DNA from 3 places in the Dorea formicigenerans genome. Region 1 is predicted to be linked to each of the others. Evidence: predicted binding sites of a transcription regulator. Region 1 holds the regulator's gene; each other region holds the start of a gene.
What was found. Region 1 encodes Rex, which represses fermentation and respiration genes when NADH is low (regulators of the CRP and FNR family bind a similar motif). Its sites were predicted from a motif close to ATTGTTAANTANTTAACAAT; they were not measured.
Positions count from the first base shown of each region.

Region 1 (4,295 bases):
TTCTTAATATCAATGATACCGGCACTATTTGAGCAGTGGTAAATCGGAAATGTGACACCTCGCTTTTTAAGTTCATCACGCATATAGTTGTATTTTCCAATCTGAACATCTGTATATGCCTTGTCTGTTTCATCTGCTTTTGCAAAATGTGTGAACATTCCTTCTAATTTAAGTCCCGGCATTTTTGAAATTTCTTCAATTGCATCTACACTGTCTTCATGAATCTGGAAACCAAGTCTTGACATTCCGGTATCCAGCTTAATATGAATATATGCATCTTTTCCCATTTTGACCGCAAGATTCGAAACTCCTTTCGCCATTTCTACTGTGTAAGTGGTCATCCGGACTTCATTTTCAATCATTGCTTCCCACTGATCCGGGAAAATGCATCCAAGCACAAGAATTGGTTTTTTTATTTCATTTTTTCTCAAGACGACAGCTTCGTCCAGTGTTGCAACCGCGTAGCCCCAGATATAGTCTACCGGTTCCAGTAACCGGGCAATCTGGACTGCACCATGTCCGTATCCATCTGTTTTGATAACTGCGATCATCTGTACTCCATCTTTGATATTTGCTTTCATCATCTGGAAATTATAAAAAATTGCATCCAGATCCACTCGTTCACATACTCTGCTGTATTGTTTCATAATCTAGTTTTCCTCCTGTATCGTCATGGCTGTTCCTGCCTTTTGTGCAAGTTCCCTTGCGAGAAGACTGTATGCGCCTTGTTCCTTCTCTATAATCTCACCAGCTCTTCCGTGAATATAAACACCGAGAAGCGCTGCTTCCCATTCAGAAAGTCCCTGTGCGAGATACGATGCGATAATGCCTGCCAGCACATCCCCGGATCCGGCTTTTGCCATAGCCGCACAGCCGGATAGATTTACCGCTACCCGCTCTCTCGGCTTTGCAATGGTTGTTCTGGAATCCTTCAGTACACAGGTAACGTCATATTCTTTAACAAATGTACGAAGTGCTGCAATACGATCTTTTTTTACTTCAGCAATCTTCAAACCGCTGATCCGTTCAAATTCTTTCATGTGCGGTGTAAAGATAAAATGTTCACAATCTGCACCACACAGATAATCCATATGTTCAGACAAAATATTGAGTCCGTCTGCATCTATGACACAAGGTTTCTTTGTATATGCAATGGTTTCTTTTAAAATCTTCCTTGCAGTCTTCTTTGTTCCAAGTCCGGAACCTATAGCTACGACATCTGCCCAGTCGATCAAGCGATGTAGTTCATTGACATCATATTTTTCATAAGTTGTAATAATCGCTTCCGGGATCTGGCTCTGTAAGATCACGAGATTCTCTTTAGCAGTATAGATCTGCACCAGCCCGGTACCTGTCCTGTAAGCTGCAAGTGCGCCAAGATATGCAGCACCTGACATACCTTTGCTTCCGGTGATCATAAGAAGCTTTCCGTAAGTTCCTTTATTGGAGTCCGCATTTCGTTTCGGAAGAAGTGCTGCATAATCACTGCCCTCCAGTGTACAAACTGTTTCCTCATCTCTTTCCAGTGGAAGTGATACAATTCCGATATCCTCGGATACACAGATTCCTGCATAACTTCTTCCCGGATCAAGTACAAGACCAACTTTCGTCTCCTGAATTGTCACAGTATAGTCTGCACGCACTGCAGTTCCTAATACATTTCCTGTAGTTGCGCAAATTCCGGAAGGAATATCCACGGACATACGGACTGCATCAGACTGATTCACACACTCTATAATCTGTGCATATCTGCCTCCAACCTCCCGGCAAAGTCCAACTCCAAAAATTGCATCGATAATTAAAGTATACGGTTCACTTTCAAATGCTTCTTGCTCAAACTGCTCCTTAAACTGTGCCCCTGTATTTTTCAACTGTTCTATCTGATGGGCAGTCTCTGGTGTGCAGTGATTTCTGTTTCCGACCAGAACTGCTGTTACGTCACACCCTTCCCATGCAAACATTCTGGCAATCGCAAAGCCGTCCCCGCCATTATTTCCAGAACCACAGAGGACACATATTTTATTTAAATTAATTTTCCAGTCTTTAATGTGATCTACACATGCTCTGGCAGCCCGTTCCATAAGTTCCAGGGATGGGATTTTAAGTTCATTTATCGTAAATGAATCTGCCGTTTTCATCTGTTTAGCATCTGGCAAATATCTCATAGTTTTGATTCCTCCTGATAGAAAGAAACGTGCAAAGCCAGGATGCTATCTGAACAAACCTGTCTTTACACGTTATCTCCTTAATTATGTTCTTCCTTGTAGCGGCATATATTATATGACAGCCTCATCAGACTCTCGGATAAATGTACATTCTCAACAATCACACTTTCCGGGAGATTCAGATCTGTATGTGCAAAATTCCATATTCCGTGAACATTGTGTTCTGCCAGAAATTTTGCAACTTTGATTGACTCATCCTTTGGAATCGTCAATGCTGCAATATCGATACTGTTCTCATCTACAAATTTCGGAAGCTCGTCCATCATCTGAATTGGAACACCACGAACTTCCTGCCCGTCAAGCTCCGGATTGATATCAAACAATCCTTTTAAGATAAATCCACGCTTTTCAAATGACGCATAGTTCGCAAGTGCACGCCCCAAATTACCAGCACCAATAATAATAATATTATGATCCTGTTCCAATCCAAGAATTTTTCCGATTTCTGAGTACAGATATTTTACATTATAGCCATATCCCTGTTGTCCGAATCCGCCAAAATTGTTAAGATCCTGACGAATCTGGGAAGCTGTGACTTTCATTCTTTTACTAAGCTCATTGGAAGAGATTCGTTCTACTCCCTGCTCGATTAGCTCCCCAAGGTATCTATAATATCTGGGTAATCTACGGATAACTGCCTGTGAAATTCCCCTGTTTTGCATGATCCGTACCTCCTTCCTTCAAAAATTTCTACTCATTATTATAGGCAATCGTTAGTATAATGTCAAACTTTTTAGTTGTTTTTTGTAGTATTTTCGTTATAATAGTATAAGATGATGCCAAAATTATGCGGTCGCAGCGCCGGACGCAGCCCTGCGGCATCTTTATTTCTCAAAATCACAGGATTTTTATCAAGGAGGATAGGATGATACTTGCATGTCACAATATCGAAAAAGCCTTTGGAGAAGAAGTAATTGTCTCCGGCGGCTCCTTTCATATAGAAGACCACGAAAAAGCAGCTCTCGTAGGACCGAACGGTGCCGGAAAGACAACACTTCTTAAGATGATCGTTGGTGAGATACAGGCGGACGGCGGCAATGTTGTTCTGACACGCGGCAAGACGATGGGATATCTGGCACAGCATCAGGATATGAATAATGACCATACGATCTATCAAGAGGTGCGCACAGCAAAAGCCGATATTCTCGACATGGAGCGGCAGATTCGTGAGATCGAACAGGAAATGAAGCATTTAAGCGGAGAACGTCTGGAAGAACGTATGAATACATACCAGCGGCTTACAGCAGCATTCGAACGTGAAAATGGATACGCCTGCGAAAGTGAGATCACTGGTGTTTTAAAAGGACTTGGATTTACAGAAGAAGAATTCGCAAAACCGGTCGCGACTTTATCCGGAGGTCAGAAAACCCGTGTCTCTCTCGGAAAACTGCTCCTCACAAAGCCGGATATTCTGCTTTTGGACGAGCCAACCAACCATTTGGATTTAAATTCCATCTCATGGCTGGAAACTTATCTTCTGAATTATCCCGGTGCAGTACTGATTGTCTCTCATGACCGGTATTTTCTGAACCGGGTTGTAACAAAAGTCGTCGAGATCGAACTGGGCAAGCTTACCACTTTCATGGGCAATTATACAGATTACGCCAAGAAAAAGGAAATGCTCCGTGAAGCCAGAATGAAAGAATATCTGAACCAGCAGCAGGAAATTAAGCATCAGGAAGCGGTCATTGAAAAGCTCCGCTCCTTCAACCGTGAAAAATCCATCAAGCGTGCAGAAAGCCGTGAAAAGATGCTGGATAAGATGACCCCGGTTGAAAAACCGATGGAACTGCATACAGATATGCACTTAACACTGGAACCTTCCTGTGTCAGCGGTAATGATGTCTTAATTGTCGAGCATTTAAGCAAGGCATTTCCACCACAGATTTTATTTGAAAATGTCAGCTTCGAAATCAAGCGAGGGGAACATGTCGCGATCATTGGAGACAATGGAACCGGAAAAACAACAATCCTTAAGATTTTAAATCAGGTACTTAAAGCTGATTCTGGAAGTTTCCGTCTCGGTTCTAATGTAAAGATTGGTTATTACGATCAGGAACATCACGTTCT
Region 1 is NZ_CP102279.1:1,611,018-1,615,312, forward strand. Features, by position in the region: gene alr (alanine racemase) at 1-647, opposite strand, end outside; gene NQ560_RS07960 (bifunctional ADP-dependent NAD(P)H-hydrate dehydratase/NAD(P)H-hydrate epimerase) at 651-2,165, opposite strand; gene NQ560_RS07965 (redox-sensing transcriptional repressor Rex) at 2,246-2,887, opposite strand; gene NQ560_RS07970 (ABC-F family ATP-binding cassette domain-containing protein) at 3,091-4,295, shown strand, end outside.

Region 2 (4,295 bases), 1.2 Mb from region 1:
ACAATTGCCATATTCGGAAGAAGCTCATAATCTGCAATTGGCCATTTTACGCCTGTCTCGGCATCTGTAATAATAGCAAATGGTGTCACCTCGGAACCTGTTCCGGAAGAAGTCGGGATTGCTACAAAGTAAGCTTTCTCGCCCATTTTCGGGAAAGTGAATACACGCTTGCGGATATCCATGAAGTCCATGGCCATATCCTCAAAGTCAGCTTCCGGATGCTCATACATTACCCACATAATCTTTGCTGCGTCCATGGCAGATCCACCGCCAAGAGCAATGATCGTATCCGGCTCAAATGCACGCATCTGATCCACACCTTTTTCAGCACACTGAAGTGTCGGATCCGGTGCCACCTCGAAGAAGCATGTATGCTGGATTCCAAGCTCATCCAGTTTCTGCTCGATCGGAGCTACGTAACCATTCTTATATAAGAAGCTGTCTGTTACGATAAATGCTTTCTTTTTGTGCAGTACATTTCCAAGTTCATCAAGCGCTACCGGCATGCAGCCTTTCTTAAAGTATACCTTATCCGGAGTCCGAAACCAAAGCATATTTTCTCTCCTCTCTGCAACTGTTTTAATATTGAGCAGGTGTTTTACACCTACATTTTCAGATACGGAGTTTCCTCCCCAGGAACCGCAGCCAAGTGTCAGTGACGGTGCCAGTTTAAAGTTGTAGAGATCTCCGATTCCTCCGTGAGAAGACGGTGTGTTGATCAGGATTCGACATGTCTTCATAGCTTCAGCATGTTTTGCAATTTTCTCTGTCTCAGCAGGATGTACATAAAGAGAAGCTGTGTGTCCATATCCTCCATCTGCTACAAGGCGCTCCGCTTTTTCAAGGGCTTCGTCAAATGTCTTCGCACGATACATTCCAAGTACCGGTGATAATTTTTCGTGTGCAAATTCTTCAGAAATGTCTACGGATTCTACTTCACCGATCAGAATCTTTGTATTTTCCGGAACTTCCACACCTGCAAGTTTTGCAATCTCATATGCAGATTTTCCAGGAATCTTGTTATTCAATGCTCCATTTATAATAATCGTCTTACGAACCTTATCAAGCTCTTCTCCTTTTTTCAGGAAGTAGCAGCCTCTGTATGCAAATTCTTTCTTTACTTCATCGTAAATACTGTCCAGAACCGTTACGGACTGCTCAGATGCACAGATCATACCGTTGTCAAATGTTTTGGAATGAATGATGGAGTTAACTGCAAGTTTAATATCTGCTGTGTCATCAATAATAACCGGTGTATTTCCGGCTCCAACTCCAAGTGCCGGTTTTCCGGAAGAATAAGCTGCCTTTACCATTCCCGGACCACCCGTTGCAAGGATGATGTCAGATTCTTTCATGACCATATTGGTCAGTTCCAGTGACGGTGCATCGATCCAGCCGATAATTCCTTCCGGTGCTCCAACTTTCACTGCTGCGTCCAGAACAACTTTTGCCGCTGCAATTGTAGAAGCTTTTGCTGCCGGATGCGGACTGATGATAATTGCATTTCTCGTCTTCAGACAGATCAATGTCTTAAAGATTGCTGTTGAAGTCGGGTTCGTTGTCGGAATAACTGCTGCCACAAGACCGATTGGCTCTGCGATTTTCTTAATTCCGAATGCTTTATCTTCCTCAATCACACCACAAGTCTTTGTGTCTTTGTATGCATTGTAAATATACTCTGCTGCATAGTGATTTTTGATTACTTTATCCTCAACAATACCACGTCCGGTTTCCTCAACTGCCTGCTTTGCAAGTGGAATACGCATTTTGTTCGCTGCAACTGCTGCCGCATAAAAAATCTTATCAACCTGCTCCTGTGTATAGGTGGCAAAGATTTTCTGCGCCTCGCGCATCGCCTGCATCTTCGCTTCCAACGCTTCCACATTGTCAACAAATACCGGTACAACATCTTTCTTCTTAGCCATCTGGATTCCCTCCTGTAAATAAAAAGTATGGATTATAGTTTACTTGATTAGACGTCTTTTATTCTTTACATTTGGTAGTATAAAATATCGTTAATTATTTGTCAATATATAAATGATATTTTTTTAACATTATTGTTTATTTTTTATCATATTCTGTGATAAATAGAATTGAAACAGGCAGTGCGCACAGAAACTGAATATTTTTTGTTGATGCTGCGTCGCTTATTTTGAACTTTCTACGCAAACTCGCCTGATGAACAGGCTCAGACAATGCTCCGAAAGTTCAAGCTATGCTCGCATCAACTACAAAATAATTCAATGTTTCTATGCGCACCGCCTGTTTTTCAGTTCTATTTCTCCCACTCAGTATGTAAAAAATAAACTTCTTGGAAGCAGGACGGCTTACGCTGGAAGGTTATCATTTAGGCTAAGTAGAAAACTGTAACATGGAGATCCTTTACTTCCTCTTCTTCAATATATTGTAAAGTAAACCAAAAACGCCTGAGGATTTCCAGGCCAGGATTGGGATATTTTCGTCATAGTTGCGAGTATAGCCTTGCTCTCGACGGATTGTTTGAGCTTGTTCTTTAAGCGAGTTTCCGTCGAGAGTAAGATATCAGCGACGCAGCAACTATAGAAAATATCTCACCTGCTCTGAAACCTCAGGCGGGGTTCATATATTTACTTCACAATATATTCAATTTACCAATTCATCTCACTATGATATCCGACTGTCTCGTGATCATGGATAATATTCTCTATCTCCTCACGATCCAATGATGGCATATCACCTGGGATAGTATTCTTGGCTGCACTGCTGGCATTTCCATAGCGAAGAGCACTTGCACACCCTCCGTCTTCTCTCAAAAGTCCATACAGCACTCCGGAACAATAAGCATCTCCGCTTCCGATACGATCTACAACTTCGATATTCTCGTATGGTTTCTCTTCATAGAATTTCTTCGCTTTTGCGTCGTAAATTACAGAAGTAAAGTTATGTATCTTTGGACTTAATACAGTACGCTGGGTGGATGCGATGATGGAGATTGGATATTCAGCTGCAAAGCTTTCCATGATCTCTTTTACATTGCCTTCTTTTCCAAATGTCAGTCTTGCAGTGTCTTCGGAGCAAAAGAAAATGTCTACATAAGGAAGGATTCCTTCAATACATTTTCTTGCTTCTTCTCCTGACCAGAGATTCAGGCGGAAGTTCACGTCAAATGAAATGAGTGCGCCTTTTTCCTTAAATCTCTTAATCATCTCTACTCCGGTCTTCCGACACTCTTCACTGAGCGCCAGAGTAATTCCGGAGGTATGAAAGCATCTGGTCGATTCATATATACTGTCATCAAATTCATCGATGTCAATTCTGGTCATGGACGAATGCTGTCTGTCATAGACCACGCCCGGTTTTCTCGGGTATGCTCCGTTCTCGTAGTAATACACGCCCAATCTTGCATCTTTTCCTGTATCGTATACCAGATAATCATCACTGACTCCACAGAATCGGATCTTATTCTTTGCGAACATACCGATACTACTGTCTGGAATTCTTGATATGATACCGGATCTCAGACCAAGAAGAGATACGCCGGAAGCTACGTTAAGTTCTGCGCCGCCAACCTGCTTCTGAAATGTCTCTCCACGTACGATACGCTCATTGTCCGGTGGGGACAGACGAAGCAGAATCTCTCCTAATGTCAGCAGATCAAATGCTTTTTTCTTCATAAGACTAGCCTCTTACTTCTTTTACAATCTCTACAGCTTCTTTTGTCATTGCCTCAATCTTGTCGAACTCTCCAGCCTCTACAAGACTTCCTTTTACCATCCAGCTTCCGCCACATGCAAGAATCTTGTCATATGCAAGATATTCTTTTACATTTGTCGCATTGATTCCACCTGTAGGCATGAATTTCAGTCCTGTGTATGGAGCTGCCATAGCTTTGATCATCTTCAGTCCGCCTGCTGGCTCTGCCGGGAAGAATTTTACAACTTCAAGACCATTCTCGATTGCCTGCTCAGCCTCGCTTGGAGTGCAGATTCCTGGTGTAATCGGAATATTCTTCTCTACACAGTATTTTACAATCTTAGGATTCAGTCCTGGGCTTACGATAAATTTTGCTCCTGCTGCTACAGCACGATCCACCTGCTCTGTTGTCAGAACTGTTCCGGCTCCAATAAGCATCTCTGGATATTTCTCAGACATGATACGGATTGACTCCTCTGCTGCATCTGTACGGAAAGTAACCTCTGCACATGGAAGTCCTCCATTGCAAAGAGCTTTTGCAAGTGGCTCTGCGTCCTTTGCATCATTTAATACAACGACTGGTACAATACCAATTTTCTGAATCTTCTCTAATACTTCATTCA
Region 2 is NZ_CP102279.1:370,327-374,621, reverse strand. Features, by position in the region: gene adhE (bifunctional acetaldehyde-CoA/alcohol dehydrogenase) at 1-1,925, opposite strand, end outside; gene NQ560_RS01975 (sugar kinase) at 2,628-3,653, opposite strand; gene NQ560_RS01970 (bifunctional 4-hydroxy-2-oxoglutarate aldolase/2-dehydro-3-deoxy-phosphogluconate aldolase) at 3,658-4,295, opposite strand, start outside.
Region 2: the regulator Rex is predicted to act here: its motif matches at 2,012-2,031, upstream of adhE (bifunctional acetaldehyde-CoA/alcohol dehydrogenase).

Region 3 (4,295 bases), 620 kb from region 1:
TTGATTGATAACAGGATCTGGATAATCTGGAATAAAATGAAGAATAACCAGATATTATCATATCCAAATAATGCTTTTGAAATATTGTTGATTGCTGCTCCTCCAAGCCATGTCTGATAACCGTACCATACGATAGCCGGAAGTCCTCGAATCAAACTTGGAATTTTGTTACCTTTTGTTCCAAATGCACTTCTAAGCTGAACTGCATACGGTGCACCAGTCTTGTAACTAAACTGGTCATTCATTGCGATACCTACAACGAGGATCATAGATCCAATTGCTACTGCGAGGAATAACTGCAACAGGTTCAGTCCTGCTTCCATCTGTGCAGATCCCATTGCTAATGTTCCGATAGAAATACATCCACCGAGCCAAAGCATTGTGTTGGATCCCCAGCCCATGATTCGATCTTTCTCAGGAATTGGCGCAAGGGAGTTTGTTTCTTCCTGTTTTACTTCTTTGTTTACATCACTCATGTTCTCTCTCCTATTCGTGTTCCTATGTGTATTCGTTTATTTTACCGGTGTTACATATTCGCCGTATCCGATTGCTTCATCTTTGTACATGCCATCCTGAGCAACTACTTTACCTCTGATCATTGTACATACTGGAGTTCCTTTTCCTTCCAGTCCATTGAAGCAGGAAACATGTCCTTTTGTAAGCAGTTTCTCCTGCTCACATTTCCATGTCTTTTCCGGATCAACGATTACGATATCACCGTCAAAACCTAATTCAAATGCTCCTTTACGTCCATAGAGTCCGAATACTTTTGCCGGATTATAATCCATAACCTTTGCAATCAGACTTGGGCTTAAGCCTTTTTTATGAACAACCATATCGAACATCATTGGTAAGAAGAACTGGATTGAGTTAAGTCCTCCCCATGCATGCCAGATATCTTTTGTTGCATTATCTTTTTCTTCATCTGCTGCTGGAGAATGGTCGCTTCCTACACAGGAAAGTGTTCCATCTAAAACGTAATCCCACAGCTTCTCCATATCTTCTTTCTTACGCATCGGAGGTGTACATTTTGCCGGTGCACCTTTTTCAAATACAAAATCTTCTGTAAATCCAAGGTAATGTGGACATGTCTCAGCAGTAATCGGAAGTCCTTCATGGATTGCATCCTTAACAACCTGAGCTACCATCGGGTGGCTGACATGGCAAATGTGTACGCGTCCGCCAGTTGCTCTAGCCATATCAATAACATTCTTTGTAGCAACATATTCTGTCCATACGTCATGAGAATCCAGGAAGTCACGAATCTTCTCTTCATTTGTTCTTCCTTCTTTTGCTTTTGCTTCTTTTTCTCTCTCAAGAACCTGTCCATATTCCTCACAATGGAATCCACAAAGTGCTCCATACGGTTTTAAAATTTCAAGAGCTTTACGAACATTTCCCATGTTAACTGTCGGGAACAGATCACCGTTTGGACATGTAAATCCTTTAAATGCTGCAACTCCACAATTGTGAAGATCTACAAGATCATTCATATTATTCTTTACTGAGTCCGGTTTGTCATCATAATCTCCTACGATTCCTCCCCAAAGTGCATAATCAACTAATGAGTGTTTGCTAATTTTTCCAAGCTTCAGGTCAAAAATCTCCTTATTCATAAGAGATGGATCATTATTAAGTGGCATATCAATCAGTGTTGTACACCCTGCAACAACTGCTGCTCTTGAACCTGTCTCAAAATCCTCACGATACTCAAATCCTGGCTCATTCAGATGTGCATGACAGTCGATGATACCTGGAAATACATAATTTCCTTTTGCATCAATCACTTCTTTTGCATCTACCGGTGCTCCCTTTGCAAAAAATCCTGCATACTTTCCGTCCTGGATTGCAATGTCTGCCTCGTAGATACGATCTGGTGTTACAAGTTTTCCGTTCTTCACTAAAACATCATACATATTCATGTTCCTCCTTAAAAATTGAATCAAATCAGCCGTAACCAGCTCAATTTCTTTCTATAGTCGATATATTACTGGATTTTCCCCAAAAATACAATCACTATTTTCTTACATTTTTCTCCATCTTTTTATCTACTTTAGATAATTTCATCGCATTGTTTATTGATTTTTTTGTCCAATATGCATAAAAATACGCAAAGTAACCCTATCGTCTTGGCTAGGCTCCTTTGCGAAAATTTCAACCACTTTTTAATTTTTATTGATTTATATCAAAAATGATTGGTCAACCGTTTTTCAGTTTCTTTTACATATATTTTATCCTAATTTGATAATTTTCACAATGACCTATCCTCCAAAATATGACACATTTTTTTGTATAATATGCACAGTCATGTATTGTATTTTTATATAAACAATACAGTTTTATTGGTTAATTTTAAAATTTTTTATAATTTTCGTTATATTATTAACATTTTCTTCGGTTTTTGCCCATTTTTTCTTATTTAAAATTTGTGCAATTTTATTTAAAATTTCAAGAACCACATTTTATATTGTGTATTATATTGTGTACATTGTGATTTTTCGGCAAATCTGTTATGATAGTACCTGCCAGACAGGCAAAAGAAACATACACAGGAGTGCATAATTATGACATTATTTTCCATTACAGATACATCTGACTATTTAAATGAACTGCTTTCGGGAGAAACAAGCGGGACAGTCCACTCTGTATATAGAAAAACTATCAACTTATCTATTGGTGGAACACTGGCAGCCTTACAGGCAAAGGGTTCACCCATCTCGCCAATCAGTCTGATTACAACATTGACTTCCGAAAAAATGGAGAGTCTTGAAATATCTGCCGGAGATTTTGTTACTTTAAAAGAGAATATCATTACTATTTATAGAAGTAACCGCACTCTTCAGGCTTCCACAGATATGAACACTCTTGATAATAAAAAGGAAATTGGATTTTCTTTTGAAGAAGCAACAATTCACAACTTACATTTGTTACATTCATTAAAATGTGCAAACTCTCTGTCAGATACCATGCTTCACCAGCTTCATAACAATATCAGAACATGTCTTTCTAATATTTCCACCGGAGGCTTTGAAGTGATCTTCAACCAACGTGTAAATGATGATACTTCTATGATGCTTGTTGCTGCAAAGAAAAAAATCGAACGATGCACCAGACTATATAGAAATAAAAAATATACAGAGACCGGAATCGAACTTGCCCGACTGATCGGACTTGGCATCGGGCTGACTCCAAGCGGTGATGATTTCCTATGCGGTGTGCTTGCCGGATTAATTCTTACAGGGCAAACAGAATCCACATTTGCCAAGAGCCTTCACAAAACAATTGCAGAACATCTGAATGATACCGTCGATGTAAGTGCTGCATTTCTCCACTGTGCATTAAAAGGACAATTTAGCCTGGCTGTGAATCATTTACTCGTAAATACAGGTTGTGAATCTCCACAAGATACTTCTTATATTAAATGCAACCCTCAAATTACTCCTGGAATTGCAAATATCCCAGCAATTACTGAAAATTTTCTGGCAATCGGGCATTCTTCCGGGACAGATACTTTGTGCGGAATTCTATACGCACTGGAATTATTTCTTTTTCAGAAATGTAACCTATAAAAAATTTTGTTCATAATAAAAAAACATTCTTTCCATGTACACCCGGCTCTGAAAAGTCGGATTATAAACCTTACTTTTTCAGAGCCAGCATGACATTCAGAATGTTTTAATAACTAATTTTCAACCAAAAATCCTAATTTTCTCAGTTCCTCTTCTATCATCCCCAGCGTTTCTTCACTGTCCGCTGTCACAGTATGATAGTGATAATCGGAGGTAATATTCTTAAGCGGTGTTGACTTGCCACTTTCGATATCTGCCAGAAATTCTTTTACTTTTCTTCTGGAAGTAATTCCAAGTTCCGCCTCAATATGCCCATAAACTTTATGGTTTACCATAACATTTTTCACTTGACCGCCAAGATCGACAATAGTACAAAGTTCCGTCTCAAGCTGCTCGTCTGTATGACGTACTTTAAAAACTCTCTCGGCGCAAGTCTGCCCTTCCAATACATATCCCCGGTTTGTTGATATGATATCATACCCCGAAGCCCGTAACAGGGCAATATCCTGAACAATAACCTGACGGCTCACATCATAATCCTTCGCAAGTTTCGAACCCGAAACCGGTCTGTCACTTTCTTTTATATTCTTCAATATCTCCTGTCTTCTATCAGAACCTGTCATACTGCTTTCGTAATCTCCTTCATCATCAATCACAAAATCTATCATTTAAAAACTGTTTTTAGAAGCATTTCCACTTACTGTCTTAATCATTATAATGCACATT
Region 3 is NZ_CP102279.1:2,228,487-2,232,781, forward strand. Features, by position in the region: gene NQ560_RS10865 (NCS1 family transporter) at 1-476, opposite strand, end outside; gene allB (allantoinase AllB) at 513-1,916, opposite strand; gene NQ560_RS10875 (oxamate carbamoyltransferase subunit AllH family protein) at 2,565-3,569, shown strand; gene NQ560_RS10880 (transcription repressor NadR) at 3,683-4,192, opposite strand.
Region 3: the regulator Rex is predicted to act here: its motif matches at 2,371-2,390, upstream of NQ560_RS10875 (oxamate carbamoyltransferase subunit AllH family protein).